Regions from separate parts of the Pseudomonas sp. TCU-HL1 genome, predicted to be linked through region 1. Evidence: predicted binding sites of a transcription regulator. Region 1 holds the regulator's gene; each other region holds the start of a gene.
What was found. The regulator FliA, encoded in region 1, starts transcription of late flagellar genes. The targets are predictions, from matches to a motif close to CTAAAGTTTNNNNNNNNNNNGCCGNTAA.
Positions count from the first base shown of each region.

Region 2: the regulator FliA is predicted to act here: its motif matches at 4,024-4,051, upstream of motA (flagellar motor stator protein MotA).
Region 3: the regulator FliA is predicted to act here: its motif matches at 8,073-8,100, upstream of THL1_RS18800 (methyl-accepting chemotaxis protein).

Region 1 covers NZ_CP015992.1:4,196,469-4,206,818, forward strand. Annotated here, with positions in the region: gene THL1_RS19460 (DUF2802 domain-containing protein) at 144-554, opposite strand; gene THL1_RS19465 (chemotaxis protein CheW) at 556-1,035, opposite strand; gene THL1_RS19470 (CheW domain-containing protein) at 1,130-1,987, opposite strand; gene THL1_RS19475 (ParA family protein) at 2,075-2,863, opposite strand; gene motD (flagellar motor protein MotD) at 2,914-3,801, opposite strand; gene THL1_RS19485 (flagellar motor protein) at 3,812-4,552, opposite strand; gene THL1_RS19490 (protein-glutamate methylesterase/protein-glutamine glutaminase) at 4,569-5,657, opposite strand; gene THL1_RS19495 (chemotaxis protein CheA) at 5,702-7,909, opposite strand; gene THL1_RS19500 (protein phosphatase CheZ) at 7,933-8,721, opposite strand; gene THL1_RS19505 (chemotaxis response regulator CheY) at 8,741-9,115, opposite strand; gene fliA (RNA polymerase sigma factor FliA) at 9,198-9,944, opposite strand; gene fleN (flagellar synthesis regulator FleN) at 9,941-10,350, opposite strand, start outside.
Region 2 covers NZ_CP015992.1:5,642,567-5,652,916, reverse strand. Annotated here, with positions in the region: gene THL1_RS25930 (molecular chaperone) at 1-445, opposite strand, end outside; gene asd (archaetidylserine decarboxylase) at 634-1,497, opposite strand; gene rhdA (thiosulfate sulfurtransferase) at 1,520-2,335, opposite strand; gene THL1_RS25915 (HDOD domain-containing protein) at 2,462-3,970, opposite strand; gene motA (flagellar motor stator protein MotA) at 4,106-4,957, shown strand; gene motB (flagellar motor protein MotB) at 4,968-6,008, shown strand; gene rsgA (small ribosomal subunit biogenesis GTPase RsgA) at 6,073-7,104, opposite strand; gene orn (oligoribonuclease) at 7,202-7,744, shown strand; gene queG (tRNA epoxyqueuosine(34) reductase QueG) at 7,734-8,816, opposite strand; gene THL1_RS25885 (NAD(P)H-hydrate dehydratase) at 8,885-10,350, shown strand, end outside.
Region 3 covers NZ_CP015992.1:4,053,548-4,063,897, reverse strand. Annotated here, with positions in the region: gene THL1_RS18840 (CcoQ/FixQ family Cbb3-type cytochrome c oxidase assembly chaperone) at 1-55, opposite strand, end outside; gene ccoO (cytochrome-c oxidase, cbb3-type subunit II) at 62-673, opposite strand; gene ccoN (cytochrome-c oxidase, cbb3-type subunit I) at 673-2,112, opposite strand; gene ccoP (cytochrome-c oxidase, cbb3-type subunit III) at 2,546-3,484, opposite strand; gene THL1_RS18820 (CcoQ/FixQ family Cbb3-type cytochrome c oxidase assembly chaperone) at 3,481-3,648, opposite strand; gene ccoO (cytochrome-c oxidase, cbb3-type subunit II) at 3,653-4,264, opposite strand; gene ccoN (cytochrome-c oxidase, cbb3-type subunit I) at 4,264-5,700, opposite strand; gene THL1_RS18805 (alpha/beta family hydrolase) at 5,810-6,445, shown strand; gene THL1_RS18800 (methyl-accepting chemotaxis protein) at 6,480-8,045, opposite strand; gene THL1_RS18795 (nucleotide sugar dehydrogenase) at 8,672-9,982, shown strand; gene alg8 (mannuronan synthase) at 10,063-10,350, shown strand, end outside.

The DNA.
Region 1 (10,350 bases):
AGGTCAGGCGCACACCTGAGAATTGGAACAATTGGAATGGGGCGGGGATGGGTTAAGAACAGCGGGTACTAAAACGGTTTGCAGGACTCAAGGTGGGCACTGCGCTCCACCTCTCCCACGGAATCAGGGAACAGGAACGAGCGTCAGCCGCGATCCTTCTGGGCCTGGTGCAGCTTGCTCACTAGCTCGGCCTCGGCCTTGGTCAGGCCGCAGGACTGGGTCAGGTCGTCGACACTGGCACCCAGCCCTACCAGACGCGCGGCCTGGCTGAAGGAAACGCTGTTGGGGTCGCGCTGTTCGATCTGGTTCAGCTTGTCTGGCAGCGGCGCTACTACGCGGCGCAGCTCGTGGAGCTCTTCGCCCATGCGCACGCTGCCAGCCAGGTAGGTATCCAGGCGTTTGCCCAGCTCCTTGAGCTTCTGGTCGCGCACCGCATCGCGTGTAGCCTGGGCCTCCACTTCCTGGCGCAAGCGCTTGGCGAGCCAGTAGCAGGCGCCCCCCAGGCCGATGCAGGCCAGGGCAAGCGCTGCCGCGAGCAGTGCGATGCCGATCAACTCAGATGCACTCCAGCTCCGACCACTCTTCCTCGCTCATCATCTTGTCCAGCTCGACGAGGATCAGCAGTTCGCCGTTCTTGTTGCAGACGCCCTGGATGAACTTGGCGGATTCTTCGTTACCGACGTTGGGCGCGGTCTCGATCTCGGATTGGCGCAGGTAAACCACCTCGGCCACGCTGTCGACCAGGATACCGACCACTTGCTTGTCGGCCTCGATGATCACGATGCGGGTGTTGTCGGTCACCGGCGCCGGGCCGAGACCGAAACGCTGGCGGGTGTCGATCACGGTGACCACGTTGCCGCGCAGGTTGATGATGCCCAGCACATAGCTCGGCGCCCCCGGCACCGGCGCGATCTCGGTGTAGCGCAGGACTTCCTGCACTTGCATCACATTGATGCCGTAGGTTTCGTTGTCCAGGCGGAAAGTCACCCATTGCAGGATGGGATCTTCGGCACCTTGAGCGGACGATTTCTTCATGTTCCCTAGCCTCTCTTGAGCCACCCGGGGCGGCATTCGCGGGTAAACCCGCTGTCATATTCACAGGGTCCCGCAGGCTGCGGGACCTCTCCCCTCAATTCAGCGACATGCGCTTGATGGCGCCGCTGGCGATCAGTTCGGCCAGTGCCGAGACATCCAGCAGCGCGCACATATGTTCGATGACAGTACCGGCCAACCAAGGCCGCTGGCTACGCTGGCTGCGCCACTTGATCTCGTTCGGGTCCAGGCGGATGGAACGGCTGACCTGGTGCACCGCCAGCCCCCACTCGTAACCTTGAACCGAAATCACGTACTGCAGGCCTTCGCGGAAGTCATCGCGGTAGCGCTCGGGCATCACCCAGCGCGCGGTGTCCAGCACCTTCAGGTTGCCAGCCTGACACGGCAGTATGCCGAGGAACCAGTCGGGCTGTCCGAACAAGGGTGTCAGTTCCTGCCCGGCCAATGGGTAGATGGAGCCCAGCGACACCAGCGGCACCGCCAGGGTCAGGCCCGCGACATCGAACAGCAGGCACTCGAAGGGCTCTTCGCCCCAGGCTGGCCGCCCCTCGGCGATCAGCGCGGGAATATCGGATTGGTGGGTGCCAGGAACGCTGAGCTCCACCAGTGGCTCGACCCGCATCAGCACGGGCTCGGCTGCAGGCTCGACCGGTGCCAGGAACTCGGGCTCCAACACCAGCAGCGGCTCTACCTCGAACGCCGGCTCGACCGCTGCCAGGACGGGCGTAGCCAGCGGCTCGGGCACCTGCACCGACACCTCGGCCAGCACGTGGGTCAGGCGCGCATCGCGGACCTGCTCTTCCAGCACCGCGGCTTCGAACTCTTCCCGGCTAATGCTTTCGGCCAGCTCGACCGACGCCTCATGCAGCAGCGCATCCAGGTACGACTGCAGGGCCAGTTGCGGGCGGGTAGCGGTGGCGAGGGGACGACTCATGTTGGGAACCCAAGGGATTGATCTGTAGAGCCTATCGGCAGACGACGCCTTTCACTTGAGCCCCTGCGGTCGGCAACGCAACGCATTTCAGGCCACCTGGGCAGCCAACTGCCGGCTGAGCAAATGCTTGAGCAGGGCCCGGTAGGCGATCACACCACGGCTGTTGGAATCGTACTGCGACGGCGTGACACCCGCGCGGCTGGCGTCGCGCAGGCGAGTGTCCACCGGGATGTAGGCCTGCCAGAGGTGATCCGGGTAGTTGTTGCGCAACACTTTCAGGGTATTGAGCGAGGCCTGGGTCCGCCGGTCGAACAGGGTCGGCACGATGGTGTAGGGCAGCGCCTGCTTGCGAGAACGGTTGACCATGCTCAGCGTGCTGACCATGCGCTCCAGGCCCTTCACCGCGAGGAACTCGGTCTGCACCGGGATGACCAGTTGCTGGCTGGCCGCCAGGGCGTTGACCATGAGTACGCCGAGCAAGGGCGGGCTATCGATGATGGCATGATCGAACTGCTGCCAGAGCTGGGCCAGGCTTTTGGCGATCACCAGGCCGAGACCGTTCTGCCCCGGCGACTGGCGCTCCAGGGTCGCCAGTGCGGTGCTGGACGGCAGCAGCGAGATGCGCTCATGGCTGGTCTGCAGCAGCAGCTCGCGCGGCAGGCCGTCTGGCACGCTGCCCTGGTTCAGGAACAGGTCGAAGCAGCTGTGCTCCAGGGTGTCCGGGTCGTGCCCGAAGTAACTGGTCATCGACCCGTGGGGGTCGAGGTCGACCACCACCACGCGCTTGCCGGCATCGGCCAGCAGGCCCGCGAGGGCGATGGATGTGGTGGTCTTGCCGACTCCACCTTTTTGGTTGGCTACTGCCCAGACTCTCATCTTCGTTCATCCTCCCGGCTGCGCGGTTGCACCGAGACTCTTCACCTACCCTACGGGGCAGGCGACAGGGAATTGACGGCACCCGTTCCGGGGGCCTGTGCTGGCGCTGGTGGTGCAGGTTGCGTGCCAGCCTTCTGCAAGGCGGCATCCGGCTTGGCATTGGCACTGCCAACGCCGCTGACGCTACGACGTACATCTAGGTTTCGGGAAACCACCAGCACCACGCGGCGGTTACGCGCGCGGCCTTCCGCGGTGGCGTTATCCGCTACCGGCTGAAACTCACCATAGCCCACGGCTGCCATGCGGCCTGGCGACACTCCGCCCATGGCCAGCATGCGCACGATGCTGGCCGCCCTCGCCGAAGACAGCTCCCAATTGGACGGAAACCGCGAGGTGGCGATGGGCAGGTTGTCGGTAAAGCCTTCGACGTGAACCGGGTTGCCGTAGGGTGCCAGAATCCTGGCAATCCTCTCGATCAGGTCAAAGGCAACATCGTTGGGAATGGCGTCGCCACTGGGGAACAGCAGGCTGGAGTTCATCTCGATCTCCACCCAGAGTTCGTTGCCGCTCACATTCAATTGATCGGCGTTGATCAGATCGCCAAAGGCATCGCGAACGTTCTGGGCGATCTGCTGCAACGGGTCGGCGCCCGAATCGTCGAGGGACGTCTGCGTGCGCTCGCTTTCCTCCGCCATGGAACGATCCGGCTCGGCAGTACGCGGTTTCTCTTCGCCCACCGGGATCGGCTTGATCGAACGATCAGGCTGGTTGAACACGCCCACCAGGGTGTCCGAAAGGATCTTGTACTTGCCTTCGTTGATCGAGGAGATGGAGTACATCACCACAAAGAAGGCGAACAGCAAGGTGATGAAGTCCGCGTAGGACACCAGCCAGCGCTCATGATTCTCGTGTTCTTCCTGATGCCGCCTGCGTGCCATGCCCAACTCCTCAATCCATGAAGCCTTGCAGCTTGAGTTCAATGGAGCGGGGGTTCTCGCCTTCAGCGATGGAGAGGACGCCCTCCAGGAGCATTTCGCGGTAGCGCGACTGACGCATGGCAATGGACTTCAGCTTGTTGCCGATCGGCAGCAGCAGCAGGTTGGCGAAGCCGACGCCGTAGATGGTGGCCACGAAAGCCACGGCAATGCCGCCACCCAACTGGCTCGGATCGGCCAGGTTGCCCATGACATGGATCAGCCCCATCACCGCGCCGATGATGCCGATGGTGGGCGCGTAGCCGCCCATGCTCTCGAACACCTTGGCCGCCTGCAGGTCGCGCCCTTCCTGGGTGAAGAGGTCGACTTCGAGGATGCTGCGGATGGATTCCGGCTCGGCGCCGTCCACCAGCAACTGCAGGCCTTTGCGCGCGAACGGATCGGGCTCGCTATCGGCCACCGGCTCCAGGCCCAGCAGGCCTTCCTTGCGGGCGGTCATGCTCCAGTTGACCACGCGGTCGATACCGCCGGCGAGGTCCACCAGGGGCGGGAAAAGAATCCAGCGAATGATGCCCAGCGCGCGCTTGAAGATGCTCATGGGCGTCTGCAGGAACGCAGCGCCCAGGGTTCCACCCAGGACGATGAGCGCCGCCGGCCCATTGAGCAGGGCCGCGGCGTGGCCGCCTTCGAGGTAATTGCCGCCGATGATGGCGACGAAGGCCAGGATTACCCCGATGAGGCTCAGTACATCCATTACCTGGGTTTCTCCATTACATGCACGCCTCGACCAGGTGCCGGCCGATATCGTCCAGGCCGTAGACGGCGTCGGCCAGGTTGGCCTTCACCACCGCCATGGGCATGCCGTAGATCACGCAACTGGCTTCGTCCTGGGCCCAGATCTGGCTACCGCCCTGCTTGAGCAGGCGCGCGCCTTCACGGCCATCCGCGCCCATGCCGGTCAGCACCACCGCCAGGACCTTGTCATTGTAGGCCTTGGCCGCGGAGCCAAAGGTGATGTCCACGCAAGGCTTGTAGTTCAAGCGTTCGTCACCGGGCAGGATGCGCACCACGCCGCGCGCGTCGACCATCATCTGCTTGCCGCCGGGAGCCAGCAGGGCCAGGCCGGGACGCAGCACGTCGCCATCCTCGGCTTCCTTGACGGAAATCCGGCACAGCTTGTCCAGGCGCTCGGCGAAGGCCTTGGTGAACGCTGCTGGCATGTGCTGGACCAGCACCAGCGGCGCCGGGAAGTTGGCCGGCAGTTGGGTGAGCACGCGTTGCAGGGCGACCGGCCCGCCGGTGGAGGTGCCGATGGCCACCAGCCGGTAGGCTTTACGCTTTGGGGCTGCGGACGCCGCCGGAGCCGCAGGGGCGGCGTGACTCGGTTGTGCCGCGGCATGGGCCGGGCGCACCGGAGCGCTGGAAGCCGGTGCCGGCGCGCTGAAGCTACTGTAGCGACGGTTACTGCGCGCGATGCTGTGCACCTTCTCGCACAGCAACTGCTTGACCTTCTCGGGCGTACGCGAGATGTCCTCGAAGTTCTTGGGCAGGAAATCCACCGCACCGGCATCCAGGGCGTCGAGGGTGACGCGGGCGCCTTCGTGGGTCAGCGAAGAGAACATCATGACCGGCGTCGGGCAGCGCTGCATGATGTGCCGCACCGCCGTGATGCCGTCCATCATCGGCATCTCGTAGTCCATGGTGATGACGTCGGGCTTGAGCGCCAGCGCCTGGTCAATGGCCTCCCGGCCATTGGTGGCGGTACCCACCACCTGGATATTGGGGTCGGACGAAAGGATTTCCGAGACACGGCGGCGGAAGAACCCGGAGTCATCCACCACCAGAACCTTGACTGCCATAAGAAAAAAGCTCCTAGCGGGCGGCCATTGCTGGCCGCCCCAGATCAGCCACGGCGCGCGTAATGCTTGAGCATGCTCGGCACGTCGAGGATCAGTGCGATACGGCCGTCACCGGTGATGGTGGCGCCGGACATGCCCGGCGTGCCCTGGAGCATCTTGCCCAGCGGCTTGATCACCACCTCTTCCTGCCCGACCAGTTGGTCGACCACGAAGCCGATGCGCTGGGTGCCCACGGAGAGAATCACCACGTGCCCCTCGCCCTGCTCTTCCACCGCCGCGTCGCGAACCAGCCAGCGCTTGAGGTAGAACAGCGGCAGGGCCTTGTCGCGGACGATCACCACTTCCTGGCCGTCCACCACGTTGGTGCGGGACAGGTCGAGGTGGAAGATCTCGTTGACGTTGACCAGCGGGAATGCGAACGCCTGGTCGCCCAGCATCACCATCAGGGTCGGCATGATCGCCAGGGTCAGCGGGACCTTGATGACGATCTTCGAGCCATGGCCCTTCTGCGAGAACACGTTCACCGTGCCGTTGAGCTGGGAAATCTTGGTCTTCACCACGTCCATGCCGACGCCGCGGCCGGACACGTCGGAAATCTCGGTCTTGGTCGAGAAGCCCGGGGCGAAGATCAGGTTGTAGCATTCCAGCTCAGTCAGGCGCTCGGCGGCATCCTTGTCCAGCAGGCCCTTCTCCACCGCCTTGGCACGCAGCACTGCTGCATCCATGCCCTTGCCGTCGTCGGTGATCATCAGAAGGATGTGGTCGCCTTCCTGCTCGGCGGACAGGACCACCCGGCCGGTACGCGGTTTGCCAGCGGCCTCGCGCTCCTCGGGGGACTCGATGCCGTGGTCGACGGCGTTGCGCACCAGGTGCACCAGCGGGTCGGCCAGGGCCTCGACCAGGTTCTTGTCCAGGTCGGTTTCCTCGCCCACCAGCTCGAGGTTGATTTCTTTCTTCAGGTTGCGCGCCAGGTCACGGACCAGGCGCGGGAAGCGGCCGAAGACCTTCTTGATCGGCTGCATCCGCGTCTTCATTACCGCAGTCTGCAGGTCGGCGGTGACCACGTCCAGGTTGGACACGGCCTTGGCCATCGATTCGTCGCCACTGTTGGCACCCAGGCGCACCAGGCGATTACGCACCAGCACCAGCTCGCCGACCATGTTCATGATCTCGTCCAGGCGCGCGGTATCCACCCGTACGGTGGTTTCCGCTTCGCTGGCCACGGCCGGGCCGGCGGCGCCGTTGCCAGTGGCAGGCGTCTGGCGTGGCGCGGGCTCAGCCTTGGCCAAAGGCTTGGGAGCCGGCGCAGCGGCCGGGCGGCTCGCCACCGCGGCAGTTGCGACAGCGGGTTCCTCGGCAGCACCGGAGAACTTGCCCGAGCCGTGCAGCTGGTCAAGGAGCGCTTCGAATTCGTCGTCGGTGATGTTTTCGCCAGCCGCTCCAGCGACCGCAGCGACCGGCGCGGCCGGAGCACTGGCAGCCACTTCCACGATGCCACCGAACTTGCCCTTGCCGTGCAGCTGGTCGAGCAGACCCTCGAACTCGTCGTCCGAGATATCGTCACCCGCACCCGCCGTGGCGACAGCCGCGGCTGCAGCCTGGGCGACTACAGGGGGTTGTGCTTCCGCAGCAGCGACAAACTTGCCCTTGCCGTGCAGTTGGTCCAGCAGCGCTTCGAACTCGTCGTCGGTGATTTCGTCGGCGGCCGCAGTGGACTCGGCCACCACACCGGCGTTATCGCCGAGGGCGTCCAGCAACTGTTCGAACTCACTGTCGGTGATGTCCGCGGATGCTGCGACTGGAGCAGGCGCTTCGACCATCGGAGCCGATGCAGCGGGAGCCACGGAAACGGGTTCAGCGCCATTCGGCTCGGCCAGCCGCGACAGCGCTGCGAGCAGCTCAGGTGTTGCGGGCGTCGGCTCGCTGCGCTCGCGCACCTCGCTGAACATCTCGTTGACCGCGTCCAGGGCCTGCAGCACCACGTCCATCAACTCGGCATCCACGCGGCGCTCGCCCTTGCGCAGAATGTCGAAGACGTTTTCGGCGATATGGCAGCATTCCACCAGGGTATTGAGCTGGAGGAAGCCAGCGCCGCCCTTCACGGTATGGAAACCACGGAATATCGCGTTGAGCAGGTCCATGTCGTCCGGGCGGCTTTCCAGCTCGACCAGCTGCTCGGACAGTTGCTCCAGAATCTCGCCGGCCTCTACCAGGAAGTCCTGGAGGATTTCTTCATCGGCGTCGAAGCTCATATGAGCGCTCCATAGGGTTTACCTTAAAATCCAAGGCTGGATAGCAGATCGTCGACGTCGTCCTGTCCGGACACTACGTCTTCACGTATATCGGCATGGATCTGCGGACCTTCACCCCTCGAAGGGTTTTTTTGTTGCTCCAGCTCGGCGAGCAGCGCGGCGTGGTCGTGCTCGATACCGGCGTAGCGATCCACCTGGCTGGCCATCATCACCAGCTTGACCAGGTTGCTTTCCACCTCGGTGACCAGTTGGGTCACGCGCTTGATCACCTGGCCGGTGAGGTCCTGGTAATCCTGGGCTAGCAGGATGTCGTTGAGCTTGCCGGACAGTGCGTCGGTATCGCGCTGGCTGCGGGCGAGGAACTGCTCGATACGGCGGGCCAGGTCACGGAAACCGTCCGCCCCGATTTCCCGGCGCATGAAGCGCCCCCACTCCTCGCCCAACTGCTGGGCGTCATCGCTCAGCCCATTGAGCAGCGGCGCGCTCTCCTCCACCAGGTCCATGGTGCGGTTAGCGGCCTTCTCGGTCATATGCACCACGTAGGACAAGCGATCCGTCGCATCGGCGATCTGCGACATTTCCTGGGCGTGGGGCAGGTGCGGGTCGATCTGGAAGTTGACGATGGCGTTGTGCAGCTCGCGGGTGAGCTTGCCCACTTCCTGGTACAGGCCGCGATCCCGGACGTGATTGAGTTCGTGGATGAGTTGCACGGCATCGGTGAAATTGCCTTTCTCCAGGCTTTCCACCAATTCCCGAGCACGGACTTTCAGGGTCGACTCGAAGTCGACCAGCAGGTGTTCGTTCTGGTCCATGGTGCCCTCGCGGCTGGCGTCAGCCGTTGACCCGCTCGAAGATCTTCTCGATTTTTTCTTTCAGCACCTGGGCAGTGAAAGGCTTGACCACATAACCGTTCACACCGGCCTGGGCCGCTTCGATGATCTGGTCGCGCTTGGCCTCGGCCGTCACCATCAGGACCGGCAGGTGCTTCAGGCGCTCGTCGGCACGCACGGCACGCAGCAGGTCGATACCGGTCATGCCGGGCATGTTCCAGTCGGTCACGAGGAAATCGAAGTTGCCGCTGTGCAGCATCGGCAGGGCCGTGGTGCCGTCATCGGCTTCGGCGGTATTGGTGAAACCCAAGTCGCGCAAGAGGTTCTTGATGATGCGTCTCATCGTCGAGAAATCATCAACGATGAGGATTTTCATGTTCTTGTCCAAGTCGACCTCCGTACAGTCTCAAACGCCCCTCTTGCCGGGTGCGCCATTCAATTCTGAAAGCGGTGTGCGTTCAGCGCGCGCGCCATTCGCCGAGCCGCGCGCGCAGACGGGCCGCGCACTGGCTATGCAACTGGCTGACCCGCGATTCGCTGACCCCCAGCACTTCACCGATTTCCTTCAAGTTCAGTTCTTCGTCGTAATACAGCGCCAGCACCAGGCGCTCACGCTCCGGCAGGTTCGCGATGGCATCGGCCAGCGCAGCCTGGAAGCGTTCTTCTTCCAGATCTTGGGAGGGTGAGAATTGGGTGACACCGGCGTCCTCGAGCGCACCGCCCTGCTCGCCGTCCTGTAACAGGTCGTCGAAGCTGAACAGGCGGCTGCCCAAGGTGTCGCTCAGGATGCCGTAGTAGTCTTCGAGACTCAATCCAAGTTCGGCAGCAACTTCCTGATCTTTAGCGTCGCGACCGGTTCTCGCTTCAATCGTGCGGATCGCGTCACTCACCATGCGGGTATTGCGGTGGACCGAACGCGGCGCCCAATCGCCCTTGCGGACCTCGTCGAGCATGGCCCCGCGAATGCGGATACCGGCATAGGTTTCAAAGCTGGCGCCCTTGCTGCCGTCGTACTTCTTCGAGGCTTCGAGCAAACCAATCATCCCGGACTGCATCAGGTCTTCCACCTGAACGCTGGCAGGCAGGCGCGCCAGCAGGTGATAAGCGATGCGCTTGACCAGGGGGGCATAGCGCTCGATCAGCTGATGTTGCGAATCCCTTGCCTGTGCCTTGCTGTACATACGCAGTCCAGTGGCAGGTGTCATACAGGCGTTTCCGCGCTCGACTGTCTGACCAGCCGCTCGACGAAGAACTCCAGGTGGCCCCGCGGATTGGCCGGCAGCGGCCAGCTGTCGACCTTCTGTGCGATGGCCTTGAAGGCCAGCGAGCACTTTGAGCGGGGGAAGGCTTCATAGACCGCGCGCTGCTTCTGCACGGCCTTGCGTACCGACTCGTCATAGGGGACGGCGCCGACATACTGCAGGGCGACATCGAGGAAACGGTCGGTAACCTTGGTCAGCTTGGCGAACAGGTTGCGCCCTTCCTGCGGGCTGTGGGCCATGTTGGCCAGGACGCGGAAGCGGTTCATGCCGTAGTCACGGTTCAGCAACTTGATCAGCGCGTAGGCGTCGGTGATGGAGGTCGGCTCGTCGCAGACGACCACTATCACTT
Region 2 (10,350 bases), 1.4 Mb from region 1:
CGTTCAGGCTATGTGTCGCCCGTTGCAGGGCGACTGCGAGGAGCTGGGCACGATCGCGGCTGGGGCGCGGCGATTCCTGCACGATGATCAGCTTGTAGCCGATGGCCAAGTGGTTCTGCAGCGCCTGGCACAGGTTGGCGACCTTGCGCGGGCGCTCGTCCAGGACGATCGATTGTCCGAGGAAGTGCCGTTCCAGGTGCTGGCAGACGAAATGGACCTCCGGACGCATCAGCTCCAGAAGCTGAAAGCGACTCTCGGCAGCGGTGACCAGTTGGTTGAGTTCCACCAGGGCCTGGTAGAGCTGGCGGGCGGTTTCGCCGAGGTTCGCCTTCGGCAGGTGGGAGATCCAGCGTTTGAGTTCACGAGGGGTGCCATCGCAGAAGGACAGGCTCTGTTTGCTCGGCGTCGGTACGCGCAGCAGCAGATGAGGGCTCTGGTGGACCATCCGGCTCGAATACTCCGATTTCCCGTGAGTGGTATTGGATTGAATTTCAGCACTCTATCAGCATCCTTGCACACTGGCAGCCTATCCAAGGCCGGGCTGTAGAAGCGTTGGCAGATTCCTGCCGGCGTGTGCCGCCTTGCTGATCCGACCCTGGCAGAATGCTGCGGCTCGGCCAGGGTGACCTACGATCAGGCGTTCTTCGGCATGGCCAGCAATTGGCCCATGCGCACGGTGCTCCCTGGCCATGCGCTCTCGTCCCAGCGCACCTGGTCCGGACCGAACAGCACGATGGCCGTGGAACCCAGTTTGAAGCGGCCGAGCTCTTCGCCTTTCTCCAGCTTGATCGGCGCGCGGGCGGTTTCGTCGTAGCTGAATGTCTTCAGCTCGCGCTTGGGTGGCGTGACCAGCCCGGCCCAGGTGGTTTCGATCGAGGCGACGATCATCGCGCCCACCAGCACCACGGCCATCGGGCCTCGTTCGGTGTCGAAGATGCACACGACGCGCTCGTTGCGGGCGAAGAGTTCGGGCACGTTTTCGGCAGTGCTCTGGTTCACCGAGAACAACCGGCCCGGCACGTAGACCATTTCCCGCAGGGTGCCGCCCAGAGGCGTATGCACCCGGTGGTAGTCCTTGGGGGACAGGTAGACCGTGGCGAACTCTCCGCCCATGAAGGGGGCTGCGCGCTCAGCGTCGCCGCCCAGCAGTTCCAGCACGCTGAAGCTGTGTCCCTTGGCCTGGAAGCAGCGGCCGTGCTCGATCGGGCCAATCTGGCTTATGGCTCCATCGGCCGGGCAGAGGATCGCGCCAGGCGTTTCGTCCAATGGCCGTGCGCCGGGTTTCAGGGCGCGGGTGAAGAAGGCGTTGAAGTGCTCGTAGGCGGTCACGTCCTCGACCAGCGCTTCACTCATGTTCACCTGGTAGCGCTTGGCGAACCAGGCGGTGAAGGCGTTCTTGAACCAGCGCACGCGGCACTCGGCGATGCCGCCGGCCAGGCGCGACAGCAGGTTATGCGGCAGCAGGTACTGGCTAATGATGAAAAGGCGTTCTTTCATTGGATTTCCTTGATGGGGAGCTTCAGAGCTCGACCGGGGTGTCTGGGTGATTACCCCATTCGGACCAGGAACCGGCGTAGCCCTTGACCCGTGGATAGCCGAGGGCCTTGGCCACCAGGTAGGTGAAACCGGAGCGGTGGTGCGTCTGGCAGTGGGTGACGATTTCCTTGTCCGGGGTGATGCCCAGGGATTGCAGGATTTCAGCCATGTCGGTACGGATGCGCAGGGCGCGGGCCGGGTCCATGCCGGCAGTCCACTCGAAGTTGACCGCGCCAGGGATGTGGCCGCCCTTGGCAGCCAGCACCTTGGCGCCGCTGTACTCACCCGGGCCGCGTGCGTCCCAGATGGCCAGGTCGGCCGCGCCGAGCCGGCCCTGGATGTACTCGCGGGTGGCGGTGGGTTCGTCGTGCAGGGTCAGGGGGATCGGGCCGCCAGCCGGGGCAGGCATGGCTTCCGCCGTTTCCCGGTTTTCGGCGAGCCAGGCGTGCAGGCCGCCGTTCAGATAGTGGTAGCGGTGGTGGCCGATCACGTCCAGCAACCAGATGAAGCGCCCGGCCCAGCCGCCGCCTTCATCGTCGTACACCACATAGGTGGCATCGGCACGGTGACCGAGTTCGCCAAACACTGCTTCGAGGTCGGCCTTGGCCGGCAACAAACCAGGCGCCGGAGGCTGGCCAAGCTGAGTGCGTTTCGGATCGACGAAGCGAGCACCCGGAATGTGCCCGGTGGCGTAGCGGGCAGCGCTGGTCAGGTCGACCAGGATCAACTCGTCGGCACCGAGCAGGGGTGCCAGGTCGGCCGGTTCGATCACCAGCGGCAGATTGGAGAAGGCGGACATGGAGGCCTCCATGGATGGGCAAAGTGGCGAATTGTAGCGATTCAATCTGCTGTGCGTCGGAATAACTGCGTTGCGGAAGGGCTCCGCTTCGCTGAGTTGTGCCTTGTTCCGCTGGCGTGCTGGCCGTTATGAACGGCCGCGCCTGGCGAAGCTGGCGAGGGCGCGCTCGATGCACTGGGCGGTCTTGGCGAAGGCGCGCAGGCTGAGATCGGCGAAGGGTGCACCGTCCTGGTCGGCAATCACCAGCATGGCGACGCGGCCATTCACGGCGATCGATCGCAATAACAGGTGATGGCCGGGGAACAGGCTCTTCAACTGGCCTGGCAGCAAGGCTGAAAACTGCGCGGCGTTCTCCGGGCCAAGGCGCAGTTGCCCTGGCTGGCTGAGCAGTCGCCGCAGCACCTGGCTCTGGCCGGCGTCCAGTTGCAGGCCGTTGGCCTCTTTGGGCAGACCGGCCTGCTGCTGGGCGAGCAGTCGACTATGAGTGCGATCGGCCAGCAAGATCAGGACGCGGCGCATGCCTCCGCTTTCCAGGGCGTCGCGGGTACAGGCGGAGAGTTGCACCACATTCGTGAACGGGCTGGGTTCGCGGATCAATTCGCCACAGTGACGCCGCCAGTCTTCCAGGGTGCTGGCCGTGGGCGCAGGTGCAGCAGGTGGTGCACGGCGCAGGCGATGCTGGTTCCAGGGCCAAAGCAGCGCCTGGGCCGGGTGCCAGAGGTCGCCCCGGGCGTGCAGTCGTCCACTTTGCGCGGCCTGCTGGTGAACCTGCTGTTGCAGCTCATCCAGCGGTAGCTTCATGAACAGACCGGCGAGGCGCTGCCAGCGCAGGCTGTGCCCGTCGCCCCAGCCCACGTGGGCGGAGATCGCCAGGCCGTTGGCAAGCAGTACGGTATTGCCGGGTTGGGTCAGCCAGCGACTGAGGGTCGGGTTTGCGTCCAGTTCCTGTTGTTGATGCAGCGGGTGTTCATTGTCTCGGGCGATATGCAGCGCTTTGACCAGCATGCGGCGGTCGTCATTCAGGAGGCGATAGCCCTGGATGATCCAGTCCGGCAGCTTCCAGTGTTCTGCGAGCGCCTGGCAGAGGCGCAGCAGGGGTACACCCAGCAAGTCGCGCTCGACCTTGGCGGCGGGCTCACCTTCACCGATCACGCGCTTCTCCCAAGTGGCGAACAATTCCGGGTGGCTGGCCAGAAGGGGCCACAGCGGGGAGAGGAACAGCAGGCTGCACCAGTGGATTTCCTGCCACAGGCGCGCCAGCCGGGCGGCGAACAGGCCATTTGCCTGCTGGCTGGCATGCTGACTGATCAGCTGCAGTTGACGCAGCGGCAGGGGGATTTCGTCCTCGGGGACAGCCGGCAGGCGGTTGAGCAGCACTTCGGCACGCTTGAGGCCCAGCCGGGTAAGGGCGACTTCCAGGCTTTCCGCCGGGCTGGCCAGCATATTGCTCGTGGCATTGGCCTCACGCAGCAGGCTGAGGGCAAGGGCGGGGCTATCCTGGGTGAGGTCGGCGATGTCGCGCAGGGACCTGCGATTATCACCCAGGGCGCGGCGGACTTTCTCGTGGGCGGCAGCGGGAACGGGCAGGCGCACACCATCAAGGTGCTTGATCCAGCCGTCGAGGCTGCGTGGCATGGGCTTCGCGCTTGTCATTGGGGACCGCCAATCTGGCTTTTCGCCTGAACAGGCTATAGTCTGGCGCATATCTTCCGATAATTAGAAGGGGCTCTTTTCATAACCCTTTCTACTGACTCTTCAAGCTTCCTTCCTATGGCAAAAATCATCGGCATCATCGTCGTATTCGCCAGTGTGCTCGGCGGGTACATTCTGTCACACGGCAAGATCGCCGCGCTGATCCAACCCTTCGAGGTGATGATCATCGGCGGCGCAGCACTGGGGGCCTTCCTACAGGCCAACCCGGGCAGCACGACCATGATCGTGTTCAAGAAGTCGCTGAAGATGTTCGGCACGCGCTTCACTCACAGTTTCTACCTGGAAGTGCTGCGGCTGCTCTACGAAATCCTCAACAAGAGCCGCCGCGAAGGGATGATGGCCATCGAGGCCGACATCGAAGACGCTGCCGCCAGCCCGATCTTCAGCAAGTACCCGGCAATCCTCAAGGATGAGCGGATGACCGCTTACATCTGCGATTACCTGCGGATCATGTCCTCCGGCAACATGGCGCCCCACGAGCTGGAAGGCCTGTTCGACATGGAGCTGGGCAGCCTGAAGGAAGAACTGGAACACCCGGCACATGCCGTCAACCGCATCGCCGATGGCTTGCCGGGCTTCGGTATCGTCGCCGCGGTACTGGGTATCGTGGTCACCATGGCCATGCTGGGCGAGGCCGAGCAGGCCGCCCTGGGCCAGCACGTAGGCGCGGCGCTGGTCGGTACCTTCCTCGGCATCCTGGCGGCCTACGGATTCTTCGGCCCGCTGGCGGTTTCCCTTGAGCACGACGCTCGCGAAGAACTCAATGTCTTCGAGGCTATCAAGGCCTGCCTGGTGGCTTCGGCCTCCGGCATGCCGCCGTCCCTGGCGGTGGAGTTCGGTCGCAAGGCGCTCTTCCCGGCGCATCGCCCGAGCTTCAGCGAGCTGGAGCAGGCCGTACGCGGCAGTTGAAGGCTTAGCCATGGAGAACAATCAGCCGATCATCGTCAAGCGCGTCAAGCGCTACGCCGCTGGACACCATGGCGGTGCGTGGAAGATTGCCTTCGCCGACTTCGCCACGGCGATGATGGCGTTTTTCCTGGTGCTATGGCTGATGTCTTCGGCCACGCCCGAGCAGAAGAAAGCCATTTCCGGCTACTTCAAGGACCCTATCGGCTTCACCGAGAGTGCCAGTCCCTACGTCATTGACCTCGGCGGCACGCCCACGCCCGCGCCCGACCGTACGCTCAACCCCGAGTTGAAGGATGCGCCGGACTCTCAGAACGCCTCGGTCGACTCCGCCGATTCGACGCCTGTGGATGCCAGCCAGGTGGAAACCCTCGCCGACCAGATCGAGCAGGAGCGCCTGGAAATGTTGCTCCAGGAGCTGCAGAACAAGGTCGAAGAGAACCCGGAGCTGCGCAAGTTCAAGGATCAGATTCTCTTCGAGATTACCCAGGACGGCTTGCGCATCCAGATCATGGACGCCGCCAACCGACCCATGTTCGACCTGGGCAGTGCGCGCCTGCAGCCTTACTTCGAAGACATCCTGTTGATCCTCGCCGAGACCATCAAGGCGGTGCCGAACAAGATCAGCATCAGTGGCCATACGGACGCCAAGCCCTATGCCGGTGATGGCGAGTTCGGCAACTGGGAGCTGTCTTCCGGTCGTGCCAACGCCGCGCGCCGTGCCCTGATCGCAGGCGGCTACCCGGATGAGCAGGTGGCGCGGGTGGTGGGTTACGCCTCGTCAGCCCTGTTCGACCGCAAGGATCCGTTCAACCCGGTCAACCGCCGGATTGACATCATCGTTCTGACCAAGAAGGCCCAGCGCGCGATCGAGGGCGAGCAGGGCGACCAGCTGGTAGAACCGAACCAACAGCCCCAGCCGCCTGCCAGCGGTGCGGCGCTTCAGGCTCCTGCGAATGCTCCGTCGGCTCCGGCCCAGCCGGGGGAGCTGCGGGAGAAGCTGAACATTTTCGAGGATGGCGTGCTGAAAATGGACCAGCCCAAGGGGCAGTGATCCTTCCTTGAACAAAAAAGGCCACGCATTGCGTGGCCTTTTTCGTTCGTATGCCTCGTCCGGCTTAATACTCGTCCTGCGGCAAGCTGGCGAGGATGTGCCGGTAGCTGGCCATGCGCTGCGGGTGCACTCGGCCGTCTTCCAGAGCCTTGAGCAGGGCGCAGCCGGGTTCGCGGTCGTGCTTGCAGTCGCGGAAGCGGCAGGTGCCGAGCAACTCGTTGAACTCGATGAAGCCGGCTTCCACGTCGTCGCGACTGACGTGGCCCAGGCCGAATTCACGGATGCCGGGGGAGTCGATCAGTTCCCCACCGCCCGGGAAGTGGAACAGGCGCGCGGTAGTGGTGGTATGGGTCCCCTTGCCGGTGAGTTCGGAAAGGGCGCCCACGCGAGTATCGACGCCCGGCAGCAGGCTGTTGACCAGGGATGACTTGCCAACCCCGGACTGGCCGACGAAGACACTGATGTGGCCGTCGAGCCTGGCCATCAGCTCTTCCATGCCGCCGCCCTGGCGTGCTGAAACCTCCAGCAGCGGGTAGCCGAGCTGGCGGTAGACGCCAAGCAGTTGGTCGAGCATCACGCCGTTCTGGTCGTCCACCAGGTCGGCCTTGTTCAGCAGCAGCAGCGGATGGATGCCGGCGTGCTCGGCGGCGACCAGGTAGCGGTCGATCAGGTTGGCGTGGGGCTCGGGCAGGGGGGCGAAAACGATGACGATCTGGTCGACGTTGGCCGCAACCGGCTTGAGGACGCCGCGCATGTCCGGTCGGCACAACTCCGAGCGGCGAGGCAGTTGGGCGACAATCACGCCGCTACCCTGGTTGCTCGAACGCCAGACCACGCGATCGCCTGTGACTAGCGTGGGCAGGTTGGCGCGCAGATGGCAGCGCATCACTTGGCCGGCCAGTTCGCCTTCCAGCGCCTCGACCTCTACCTGGACGCCGAAGTGGGCGATTACCAGGCCGGTCTGCTCAGGGCCGAGGTCTCCGCCTTCGAGTTCGTCGAGCGCGCGGGACTCCCGCTTGGCGGCGCGTGCAGCGCGCTCTTCCTGAATTTTCTCGATGCGCCAGCTTTGCCGGCGAGTAAGTTGGCGTTTGGCCATGATCGGTCCGCTTGGGGAAAAAACCGCGCGAGTTTAGCACGCAGCCCGCAGCGGCAGCCTCTAAGCTAGAATGCGCGCTTCGCCCTGGAGACCGAATATGCAGAATGCCCTGAACCTGATCTGGATCGATCTGGAAATGACCGGCCTGAACCCGGACACGGACGTCATCATCGAGATGGCTACCATCGTGACCGACAGCGAGCTGAATGTGCTCGCCGAAGGCCCGACCATCGCGATCCACCAGAGCGACGAAGTTCTCGCCGGCATGGACGAGTGGAACACTCGCCAGCATGGCCAGAGCGGCCTGACCCAGCGCGTGCGCGAAAGCCGGATCAGCGCTGCGGAAGCCGAGGCGCAGACATTGGCGTTCCTCGATCAGTGGGTTCCCAAGGGCAAGTCACCGATCTGCGGCAACAGCATCTGCCAGGATCGACGCTTCCTCTACCGCCACATGCCGCAACTGGAAGCCTACTTCCACTACCGCAACCTGGACGTATCCACTGTCAAGGAGCTGGCTGCGCGCTGGTCGCCCACGGTGCGCGACGGGGTGAAGAAGAGCAGCAGCCACCTGGCGCTGGACGACATCCGCGATTCGATTGCGGAGTTGCAGCACTATCGTGAGCACTTCTTCAAGATCTGACGCGCGCCGCGCTCACTCCGTGCCGGGTGAGCGCCCACTCCACATGCTCGCGGACCAGCGCCGATGGATGTTCGCGGCGCAGGTGAAGGGCTTCCAGTACCGGAATGCTCGAAGGTGCATTGCCCAGCCCCACCGCCAGGTTGCGCAGCCAGCGTTCATAGCCGGCACGGCGCAGGGGGGAGCCTTCGGTACGGCTCAGGAATTCCTCTTCGGTCCAGCGGAACAGTTCCGCTAGCTCGGCGTTATCCAGGCCGTGGCGTGGCTGGAAGTCGCCTTCGCCTGACGGGCGTGCGAAACGATTCCACGGGCAGACCATCTGGCAATCGTCGCAACCGAACACCCGGTTGCCGATGAGCGGACGCAGGTCCTCGGGAATGCTGCCCTTGTATTCGATGGTCAGGTACGAGATGCAGCGCCGCGCGTCCAACTGGTAGGGGCCGACGAAAGCGGCCGTGGGGCAGATGTCCAGGCAGGCCGAACAACGGCCGCAATGTTCGCTGCCGTGGGGTGCGTCCACCGGCAGGGGCGCGTCGACGAACAGTTCGCCGAGGAAGAAGTAGCTGCCGGCCTTGCGGTTGAGCACCAAGGTGTTCTTGCCGATCCAGCCCAGGCCTGCCTGCTCGGCGATGGCTTTCTCCAGTACCGGTGCGCTGTCGACGAAGGCGCGGTAGCTGAACGGGCCGATGGCCTTCTCGATGCGCTCGGCCAGGTGCTGCAGGCGCTTGCGGATCAGCTTGTGGTAGTCGCGGCCCAGGGCGTATCGGGAGACATAGGCCTTTTCTGCCTGGCCCAGTACCTTGGCCATGCGCGCATCGCCGGGCAGGTAGTCCATGCGCAGGGAGATCACCCGCAGGGTGCCCGGTACCAGTTCGTCCGGGTGGGAACGCTTGCTGCCGTGGGCGGCCATGTAGTCCATCTCGCCCTGGTAGCCGGCATCCAGCCAGCGCTGCAGGCGGGCTTCGTGCTCGCCGAGCTCGACTCCGGTGATGCCCACTTGCTGGAAGCCCAGCTCGCGGCCCCAATCCTTGATGGATTGGGCGAGCGAGGCGAAATCTTGCGTGGAAAGGGTCATGCTGGGGCGGGAAACCGGTGTCGAGGTGGATATAATTCTGCCAGACCTCGCTGCCGTATCCGAATCCAATGCTTTCTTCCCGCGACGACCTGCCACTTTTCCTGCATTCCGCCGCTCAGGTGCGTGATCTCGACGCCCGCCTGATCGCAGCCGGCACCCCGGGCTTCGAACTGATGCAGCGCGCTGCCCATGCCGCATGGCGTGCCTTGCGCCGGCGCTGGCCGGAGGCCGGCTGCCTCAGCGTGCTGGCGGGGCGCGGCAATAACGCCGGTGATGGTTATCTGGTCGCGGCGCTGGCCAGGCGCGCCGGCTGGAGGGTCAAGGTGCTGGCGGTCGGCGCGGCCGCCGACCTGGTGGGTGATGCGGCTCTGGCACGGGATGAGGCCGTCACCGCGGGCATCGCCATTCAGCCTTGGAGCGAATGCGCCGTGCTGGCAGGCGTGGTGGTGGATGCCCTGTTGGGCACCGGCCTGAACGGCGCGGTGCGTGAGCCTTACGCCCAGGCCATTCGTCTGCTGAATGCCAGCGGCCTGCCGGTGCTGGCCATCGATATCCCCTCCGGCCTTTGCGCTGACACCGGCCGCGTGCTGGGTGTCGCAGTGCGCGCTGATCTCACGGTGAGCTTCATAGGGCTCAAGTTCGGTCTGTTCACCGCCGATGCGCCGAACCAGGTGGGCGAGTTGGTTTTCGACGATCTCCAGGCCGACCCCACGCTGGTCGAGGCCACGCCTCGTGTGGCTGAACGCATGGCCCTTGGCAGCCTGCAGCGCCTGACGCCGCGCCCGCGCACGGCCCACAAGGGCCAGTTCGGTCATCTGCTGGTGGTGGGTGGGGACCGCGGTCTTGGCGGCGCAGCTCTGTTGTCTGCGGAAAGTGCCTTGCGCAGCGGCGCCGGGCTGGTCTCCCTGGCAACCCGCCCGGAACACGTCAGCGCCGCGTTGGCGCGGCGACCCGAGGTAATGTGCGCCGGGGTCCGCTCTGCGAACCAGTTGCTGGCCCTGGCCGAGAAGTCCGACGTGCTAGTGGTGGGGCCGGGCCTGGGGCAGGGCGCCTGGGGGCGCAGTCTGCTCAGTGTAGTGGCCGGCCTGACTGTTCCCCAGGTCTGGGATGCCGACGCGCTCAATCTGCTGGCCAATGCATCTGCCAGCCTGCCCGCTCGCTGCGTGATCACCCCGCATCCGGGCGAGGCCGCACGCCTGCTGGGTATCACCTCGGCGGAGGTACAGACTGACCGGCCGCGCGCCGCCCTTGCGCTGGCGCAGAAGTACAACGCGGTCGTCCTGCTCAAGGGCGCCGGCAGTCTGGTGGCAGCTCCCGACGGCCGTCTGGCGCTGTGTGATCGTGGCCATCCGGTGATGGCCGGGGCCGGCCTGGGTGATGTTCTCGCCGGTCTGATCGGTGCCTTGCTGGCCCAAGGCATGGACGGTTATGCCGCCACCTGTCTGGCCGTCTGGCTGCATGCCAACGCTGGCGAAAGCCTCGCCCGACAAGGCAGGGGGCTGGCAGCCAGTGATCTGATTCCGACCATTCGTCA
Region 3 (10,350 bases), 140 kb from region 1:
TGAAGGCTACGAAAACAATGAAGGTGCCTATGCCGCGGAGAGTCCCGATTTCCATCTTGCGTTACCGTTTGTTCTTGATTGCAGTGCCCAGACCTTGCAGGTACGCGACCAGCGCGTCCATTTCGGTCTTGCCTTTGACGGCCTCTTTGGCGCCGGCGATGTCGTCGTCGGTGTAGGGCACGCCCAGTGTGCGCAGAGCTTCCATCTTGTCGGCGGTGTGCTTGCCGTCCAGCTTGTTCTCTACCAGCCAGGGGTAGGAAGGCATCTTCGACTCAGGCACTACGTTGCGCGGGTTGTACAGGTGCGCACGGTGCCAGTCGTCGGAGTAACGACCGCCAACGCGGGCCAGGTCCGGGCCGGTGCGCTTGGAACCCCAGAGGAAGGGGTGGTCCCAGACGCTTTCGCCGGCAACGGAGTAGTGGCCGTAACGCTCGGTTTCGGCACGGAACGGACGGACCATCTGCGAGTGGCAGCCAACGCAGCCTTCGCGGATGTAGATGTCACGGCCTTCAAGTTCCAGCGCGGTGCGCGGCTTCATGCCTTCCACCGGAGTGTTAGTCACGTCCTGGAAGAACAGCGGCACGATCTGTACCAGGCCGCCGATGCTCACGGCGATCACCATGAACAGGGCGAGCAGGCCGATGTTCTTCTCGACTAATTCGTGTTGCTTCATTAGTGAGCTCCTTGCGGGATCTGCGAAGCGGCGTCGTATTCAGCCGGCTTGGCAGCGCGTACGGTGCGGTAGGTGTTGTAGGCCATCAGCAGCATGCCGGTCACGAAGAAGGCGCCACCGATCATGCGCACCAGGTAGCCCGCATGGCTGGCTTCAAGGGCTTCAACGAAGGAGTAGGTGAGGGTGCCGTCTTCGTTGACCGCGCGCCACATCAGGCCTTGGGTGATGCCGTTGACCCACATCGAGGCGATGTACAGGACGGTACCGATGGTAGCCAGCCAGAAGTGGGCGTTGATCAGGCCAACACTGTGCATCTGCTCACGGGCGAACACCTTCGGAATCAGGTGGTACAGCGAACCGATGGAGATCATTGCTACCCAGCCGAGGGCGCCGGCGTGTACGTGGCCGATGGTCCAGTCGGTGTAGTGAGACAGGGCATTCACGGTCTTGATGGCCATCATCGGGCCTTCGAAGGTGGACATGCCGTAGAAGGCCAGGGAAACCACCAGGAAGCGCAGGATGGGGTCGGAGCGCAGCTTATGCCAGGCACCGGAGAGGCTCATCATGCCGTTGATCATGCCGCCCCAGCTCGGAGCCAGCAGGATCAGGGACATGGCCATGCCGAGGGACTGGGCCCAATCCGGCAGGGCAGTGTAGTGCAGGTGGTGCGGACCGGCCCAGATGTACAGGGTGATCAGCGCCCAGAAGTGCACGATGGACAGGCGGTAGGAGTAGATCGGACGCTCGGCCTGCTTGGGAACGAAGTAGTACATCATCCCCAGGAAGCCGGTGGTCAGGAAGAAGCCTACGGCGTTGTGGCCGTACCACCACTGGATCATCGCGTCAGTAGCGCCCGCGTACATGGAGTACGACTTGAAGGCGTAAACCGGCATTTCCATGCTGTTGACGATGTGCAGCATGGCGGTCACCAGGATGAAGGCGCCGAAGAACCAGTTGCCCACATAGATGTGCTTGGTCTTGCGCTTCAGGATGGTGCCGAAGAAGACGACGGCGTAGGTGATCCAGACGATACCCAGGAGGATGTCGATCGGCCACTCGAGCTCGGCGTATTCCTTGGAGGAGGTGTAACCCAGCGGCAGGGTGATGACTGCCAGCACGATCACGGCTTGCCAACCCCAGAAGGTGAAGGCGGCCAGACTGTCGGATACCAGGCGAGCCTGGCAGGTGCGCTGCACCACGTAGTAGGAAGTGGCGAACAGGGCGCATCCGCCGAAGGCGAAGATCACCGCGTTGGTATGCAGGGGACGCAGGCGGCCGAACGAAGTCCAGGGCAGGTTCAGGTTGAGTTCCGGCCACACAAGTTGTGCGGCGATGAACACGCCTAGACCCATCCCTATGACCCCCCAGATCACCGTCATAATGGCGAACTGGCGGACCACCTTATAGTTATAAGCAGTCTGACTGATTGCTGTGCTCATGCTAGGGGTTCCACGGTTAATGGAGTTTTTTGGGGACAAAAAATCGGCGGCAAGTATGGAGAAAGAGGGTAGCCATTGCAACGACACAAGCCGACACATTCCGGGCTGGGAAGCCCACTAGACAAGGATTTGCGGCTGTGCTGACGGTGTCTCTCGACGTGCCGTCGAAACCTGATGTGTTGCGTGGCAGGAGGGATCGCCTTGGAGTTGAGACGAGTGGCGACTGAAAAGCAGCTTAGCCGATGTCAAAGCGCGATGGGTGTTACTGGTCGGAGAGGTGCGACACTGGGTCGCACTATATATAAGAAGGGGTGGACACTTCCCTGTGTCCCGGGCACCCGGCTCAGGGTGCCGTTTTGCGCGGCATGCAGTTCGGTCCGAGGACCTTGCTGCGTGGTTGGGGGAGGCACTTCCCTGTGCCTCCCCGGCTTCTTCATTCCTGGGTCACCAGCCCCTGGTTCTTGTGGGACAGGCTGTAGATGTAGGCCGCCAGGACGTGGACCTTGTCCTGGCCGAGGTATTCCTGCTGTGCAGGCATCTGGCCGTTTCGACCGTGGCGAATGGTCTGTTGCAACTGGGCCAGGCTCGAGCCGTAGATCCAGCCGGCCGGGTGGGTCAGGTCTGGAGCGCCCATAACCTCGGTGCCTTTGCCTTCAGCGCCGTGGCAGGCTACGCAGGTGCTGGCGAACAGCGATTTGCCCGCTTCCAGATCCACCTTGGCGTCTTCCGGCAGTTTCAGGCCTGCCAGATCCTGGCGTACGTAAGCGGCCACATTCTTCACACCTTCGTCACCCAGTATGTCGCCCCAGGCCGGCATGGCGGCCATACGACCGTGGAGGATGGAGGTCTTGATGGTTTCCGGATCGCCTCCCCAGCGCCAGTTGCTGTCGGTGAGGTTGGGGAAGCCCAGCGCACCCTTGGCATCCGAGCCGTGGCAGATGGAGCAGTAAGTGGCGAACAGGCGGCCTCCCATCTTGAGCGCTTGAGGGTCCGTGGCCACTTCCTCGATGGTCATCGCGGAGTAGCGGGCAAAGATAGGACCGTACTGTTGATCGGCCTTCTTGACTTCGCGCTGCCACTGGGCTTCTTGTGTCCAGCCTTCGGCATAGCCAGGGAACAGGCCTTTCCAGTTTCCCAGGCCCGGATAGAGCACGAGGTAGCCGGCGGCGAAGATCAGGGTGCCGACGAACAGCAGGAACCACCATTTGGGCAGCGGGTTGTCATATTCCTCGATGCCGTCGAAGGCGTGGCCCATGGTTTTATCCGTGGTGCCCTGGGACTCACCCTTGCGTGTGGCGAAGATCAGCCAGAGCAGCGCCAGCAGGGTGAAGATGGTGAGCAGGGAGATGTACCAGCTCCAGAAAGTGGTCATGCGCGGGTGCTCCTAGAATCATTCTGGTCATCGTCGGCAAAGGGCAGATTGGCGGCTTCGTCGAAGCTGGCCTTACGCTTGCCGCTGTAGGCCCAGCAGATGACTCCGAAGGTGGCGATCAGCACCAGCAAGGTGCCAAGGCCACGCAAGGTTCCGATGTCCATGGCCTTACCTCTTGCTCTTCAGGCTGGTGCCCAGCACTTGCAGGTAGGCGACCAGGGCGTCCATTTCGGTCTTGCCCTTGACCGCTGCCTGGGCACTGGCGACGTCTTCGTCGCTGTAAGGCACGCCGAGGGTCTGCATGGCGCGGAGCTTGGCGGAGGTGTCCTTGCCGTCGAGGGTGTTCTCAACCAGCCAGGGGTAGGCGGGCATCTTCGACTCGGGCACTACGTTGCGCGGGTTGTACAGGTGCGCACGGTGCCAATCGTCCGAGTAACGACCGCCAACGCGGGCCAGGTCCGGGCCTGTACGCTTGGAGCCCCAGAGGAAGGGGTGGTCCCAGACGCTCTCGCCGGCAACGGAGTAGTGACCGTAACGCTCGGTTTCGGCACGGAACGGACGGATCATCTGCGAGTGGCAGCCAACGCAGCCTTCGCGGATGTAGATGTCACGGCCTTCCAGTTGCAGGGCGGTGTAGGGCTTCATGCCCTCCACCGGGGTGTTGGTCACGTCCTGGAAGAACAGCGGCACGATCTGTACCAGGCCGCCGATGCTGACGGCCAGGATCATGAACAGCGCCAGGAGACCGACGTTCTTCTCGAGTTTCTCGTGCTGTTTCATCAGTGGGCTCCTTGCGGGATCTGCGCGTCGGCGTCGTATTCGGCAGGCTCGGAGGCCTTCACGGTGCGCCAGGTGTTCCAGGCCATGAGGAACATGCCGCTGAAGAAGATGGCGCCGCCGATCACCCGCACCACGAAGCCGGGGTGGCTGGCTTCCAGCGCTTCAACGAAGGAATAGGTGAGGGTGCCGTCTTCGTTGACCGCGCGCCACATCAGGCCCTGGGTGATGCCGTTGACCCACATCGAGGCGATGTAGAGCACGGTACCGATGGTGGCCAGCCAGAAGTGGGCGTTGATCAGGCCGGTGCTGTACATCTGCTCGCGCCCGAAGACCTTCGGGATCAGGTGGTACAGGGAGCCGATGGACACCATGGCTACCCAGCCGAGGGCGCCGGCGTGTACGTGGCCGATGGTCCAGTCGGTGTAGTGGGACAGGGCGTTCACGGTCTTGATAGCCATCATCGGGCCTTCGAAGGTGGACATGCCGTAGAAGGCCAGGGAGACCACCAGGAAGCGCAGGATGGGGTCGGAGCGCAGCTTATGCCAGGCGCCGGAGAGGGTCATCATGCCGTTGATCATGCCGCCCCAGCTCGGGGCCAGCAGCACCAGGGACATCACCATGCCGAGGGACTGGGCCCAGTCCGGCAGGGCGGTGTAGTGCAGGTGGTGCGGGCCGGCCCAGATGTAAACCGCAATCAGGGCCCAGAAGTGCACGATCGACAGGCGATAGGAGTAAACCGGGCGCTCGGCCTGCTTGGGCACGAAGTAGTACATCATCCCCAGGAAGCCGGCGGTGAGGAAGAAGCCCACCGCGTTGTGGCCGTACCACCACTGGATCATCGCGTCAGTGGCGCCTGAATAGAGCGAGTAGGACTTGGTCAGGGTGACCGGGATCTCCAGGTTGTTCACCAGGTGGAGGATGGCCACGGTGAGGATGAAGCCCCCGAAGAACCAGTTGCCGACGTAGATATGCTTGGTCTTGCGCTTGGCCACTGTTCCGAAGAAGACGATGGCATAGCTGACCCAGACGATGGTGATCAGGATGTCGATCGGCCATTCCAGTTCGGCGTATTCTTTCGAGCTGGTCCAGCCCATCGGCAGGCTGATGGCGGCCAGTACGATGACCAGTTGCCAGCCCCAGAAGGTGAACGCGGCCAGTTTGTCCGAGATCAGGCGCGTCTGGCAGGTTCGCTGCACGGCGTAGTAGGAGGTGGCGAACAGCGCGCAACCCCCGAACGCGAATATCACCGCGTTGGTATGCAATGGGCGCAGGCGCCCGAAGCTGGTCCACGGTAGATTGAAGTTGAGTTCCGGCCAGGCCAGTTGCGCGGCGATGAGTACGCCGAGTCCCATCCCGACGATTCCCCACACCACCGTCATGATGGCGAACTGCCGGACCACCTTGTAGTTATAGGCGGTACTGCTTGCTGTGCTCATGTTATGGGCTTCCGTCCACGGTTTTTTAGAATGCGCGGCAAGCATGGTGAAAGCCCCTTGGGCGACCATTGATCTGAATCAATTGGCCCTGATAGACGGAGAAGTCTGAATGCTGTTGTGGAACAAGCCTGCAGGCCCGGTTGCGAGCACGCTCATCCTGGCCCATGGCGCGGGTGCGCCGATGGACAGTCCATTCATGGAGGGCATCGCGCAAAGGCTTGCTGTACACGGGGTTGCGGTGGCGCGCTTCGAGTTTTCCTACATGGCTGCCAGGCGCGAGGATGGGCGTCGTCGGCCACCCAATCCTCAGGCGCAATTGCTGGCCTGCTGGCGGGAAATCCACACCGTGGTGCGACAGCAGGTCACAGGCCCTCTGGCCATTGGCGGCAAGTCCATGGGGGGGCGCATGGCCAGTCTGTTGGCGGACGAACTGGAGGCGGATGCCCTGATCTGCCTGGGTTATCCCTTCCATGCCGTGGGCAAGGCGGACAAACCTCGCGTCGCCCACCTGGCCGATCTGAAGACCCCGACGCTGATTCTCCAGGGAGAGCGCGACCCGATGGGCGACCGATTGACCGTGGCGGACTACAGCCTCTCGGAGTCCATTCGCCTGCACTGGTTGGTGGCGGCGGACCACGATCTGAAGCCATTGAAAGCCTCAGGGCTTACCCATGAGCAGCACCTGGACGGCGCGGCCGACACGATAGCGCGGTTCCTGACGGGACCTGCGCGATACAGGGAATAAGAAAGGGCGCCCGCTGGCGCCCGTTCTCATTGCTTCAACGATTGAACCTGTCCACCAGGGAGTATTGGCCCTGGGCGGTATGGGTCAGTTCTTCGCTGAGCAGCGCGGTGCGCTGGGCCTCGCCCGAGGTCTGATCGGCCAACTGAGCGATACTGCTGATGCTCTGGTTGATCTGCTCGGCCACGGCGCTCTGTTCCTCGGTGGCGGCAGCGATCTGGTCGGCCATGTCGGCGATGTTCGCCACGGCCTCGCTGATGCCCACCAGCGCCTGGTCGGCCTGGAGGACGCGCTCGACACCTTCGTCCGCCTGGCGACGGCCGCTCTCCATGGTATGCACGGCTTCCTCGGCGGTTTTCTGCAGCTGGGCAATCAACTGGTGGATCTGCCCAGTGGATTCCGCCGTGCGTTGGGCGAGCTGGCGGACTTCATCGGCAACCACGGCAAAACCCCGGCCCATCTCGCCAGCGCGCGCAGCCTCGATGGCGGCGTTCAGGGCCAGCAGGTTGGTCTGGTCGGCGATGCCCTTGATCACGTCCACTACGCCGCCAATCTCGTTGCTGTCCTGGGCCAGACGCGTAACGGTTTCACCGGTTTCACCCACCGACGCCGAGAGGCGCTGGATGGCTTCGCGGGTTTCGGCGGCGATGTTGCGGCCCTGGCTGGTCAGGCGGTTCGCTTCCTGGGTGGCGTCCGCAGTGCGCTGCACGTTGTTGGCCACTTCCTGGGTGGTGGCGGCCATCTGGTTCACCGCAGTGGCCACCTGTTCGGTTTCCACGCGCTGGCGTTCCAGGCCCTCGGAGCTGTTGTGGGCGAGGGTGTCCGCCTGGCGCGCTTGCTGGGTGAGGTGTTCGGCAGTGTCCTGCAGGCGGGTCAGGCAGGTCCTCAGGCGTGCTTCCTGGCTGAGCATGGCCATTTCCAGGCGTGCCTGGACACCACGGCTGTCGGTGTACATCTGCGCGATCAGCGGGTCGGAGGTGGTCTGCTCGGCCAGGCGCAGCAGGCGCTTGATGCCGCGGTTCTGCCAGGCGAGGCCGATCAGGCCCAGCGGCACCGAGAGCAGGGCGGCGAGCAGGAAGCCCCAGGAGGAGTTCAGCCAGGCACCGATAAGAAAGCCGATCTGGCTGATGAGGATGAAAGGCAGCCAGTCCTGCAGCACCGGCAGCCACTGGTTGCGCTTCGGAATGGCGGACTTGCCTGAGTTCAGGCGCTGATACAGGGCCTCGGCGCGGCGTACCTGTTCGGCGGTCGGCTTGATGCGCACCGACTCGTAACCGACGACCTGGCTCCCTTCGAAGATCGGCGTGACGTAGGCATTTACCCAATAGTGATCGCCGTTCTTGCAGCGGTTCTTCACCACGCCCATCCAGGCGCGGCCCTTCTTCAGGGTCGTCCACATATGGGCGAATACCGCAGGCGGCACGTCCGGGTGGCGCACCAGGTTGTGGGGCGCTCGAAGCAGTTCATCGCGGCTGTAGCCGCTGATGTCGATGAAGGCGTCGTTGGTATAGGTGATAACGCCTTTGCTGTCCGTAGTGGAAATCAGGCGCTGTTCGGCTGGGAAGCTACGTTCCCGCTGGGTGATCGGTTGATTGTTTCTCATGGTTTCCTTCCGAAAGGCTTACAGCACCTATCGGCATCCGCGCCCTAAAGTTGAGCCTTTTCTTTTGGCGCCAGTCTACCCGGATTCCCTTGTCCCCCACCTCTGTATTGCACCTGGTCGCCCGGCTGAGTGCTTGTCTGTAACTTTGTGGGGTATTGGCGCTAATTATTTGACGGGCTATCAGGTTTGTTTTGTTAGATGGCTATCGGGTCTGTTGTTTTGTTTTTGGCGGCATATATATGGCGCCGTATAAAGGCTGGTTCGGTAGTTCTCAATGGAAGTTGCGAGTGCGCTTTTCAAGGTCTTTTTCGTGCCTTGCCTGTTTTTGGTGCTTTTTGTCGTTTGGCTTGAAGGCGTTGGTTTTCGGGGCTTTCGAGTTAATTGGTTGTTTTCTATTGGTTATTAATTTTGAAACTTGGAAGTGTTTGTATGTCCGTGTGGATGGCACTCGATTTGCTCTGTCGAAGTTGTCTTTCGCAATGCGGCTGTCGTGCTTTCTTGGCGTCGTGAATATGTCTTCTGGCCATTCACGAAGAATCCTGCCGTACCTTCGAATCTTGTTCGGGCTGGATGCTCGCAAGTCAGTCGCGAGGTCCGCCCTGGCCATTCGCCTGGGGGAACGTGCAATGCGCATAAGCATTTTCGGGTTGGGGTACGTCGGGGCGGTTTGTGCAGGATGCCTTTCGGCGCGGGGGCACCAGATAGTCGGGGTGGATGTTGCGCCTGTGAAGATCGACATGATCAACCAGGGCAAGTCGCCCATTGTCGAGCCTGGTTTGGAAGAGCTGCTCCAGCAAGGCGTGGCCAGCGGCAGGTTACGTGGCACGCTCGACGTGCGCGAAGCGGTGCTCGAGACGGAAATTTCCTTCATCGCCGCGCCTACGCCGAGCAAGAAGAACGGTGACCTGGACGTTTCCTACATTGCTCAGGTCTGCGAACAGATCGGCAGTGTGCTGCCGGAGAAGGGTTCGCGCCACACGGTGGTCGTGCGCAGCACCGTGCTACCGGGCACCGTGATGAACGTGGTCGTACCCATGCTGGAGAAGTGCTCGGGGTTGACGGCCGGCGTCGATTTCGGCGTGGCGGTGAATCCCGAGTTCCTTCGCGAAAGCACCGCCATCAAGGACTACGACTATCCGGCCATGACGGTGATAGGTGAGCTCGACCAGAACTCCGGCGATCTGCTGCAGGCCATCTACAGCGAGCTGGACGCGCCCATCATCCGCAAGGGCATCGAAGTTGCGGAGATGATCAAGTACACCTGCAATGTCTGGCATGCCACCAAGGTCACCTTCGCCAATGAGATTGGCAACATCGCCAAGGCTGTCGGCGTCGACGGCCGGGAAGTGATGGAGGTGATCTGTCAGGATCACAAGCTCAACCTCTCCAAGTACTACATGCGTCCGGGCTTCGCCTTCGGCGGCTCCTGCCTGCCCAAGGATGTACGGGCGCTGACCTATCGCGCCGGCCAACTGGACATAGAGCATCCGCTTCTGCACTCGATCATGCGAAGCAATCGGGTCCAGGTGGAGCGCGCCTTCGACCTGATCGCCAGCCATGACAAACGCCGCATCGGCCTGCTCGGCCTGTCCTTCAAGGCCGGTACCGATGACTTGCGGGAAAGCCCGTTGGTGGACCTTGCCGAGATGCTCATTGGCAAGGGTTACGACCTGCACATCTACGACCGCAATGTGGAATACGCGCGGGTCTACGGCGCCAACAAGGACTACATCGAATCGAAGATCCCGCATGTTTCATCGCTGCTGCGCTCCGACCTGGATGATGTGGTGGCCCAGGCCGACGTCATCGTCCTCGGTAACGCCGACCAGCAGTTCGCCAGCCTGGTGGACAAGGTTCCAGCCGGTAAGACGGTGGTCGACCTGGTGGGCTTCATGAAGGAACGCAGTGGTGCCGGCAGGGAAGGGATCTGCTGGTAGCGAAAGGCCCCGGCGGCAGTCTTTGAATCCGGCGAGCGCCGGGGCAGGGGAGTGGCGTCCACCTCGGGAGGGCGATTGGGATGAATGGTTTGGCACGCGGCCTGCGCGAAGGCGCCGGCTGGATGTTCTTCTGCACGGCCCTGATGCTGCTGGCCCTGGCCATGCCGCATTCGGTGTTCGACCCGGAATCCCGGGATTTCCTCCTCTTGCTGGGGGCGGTGGGTATCTGGCGCTATTCGATGGGCGCCATTCATTACCTGCGCGGCATGTTGTTCCTCTACGTCGTTTTTCCGTGGTATCGGCGTCAGGCGCGCAAGCTCGGGGAGGCGGCGGACCCGTCCCACGTGTTCCTGCTGGTGACCAGTTTC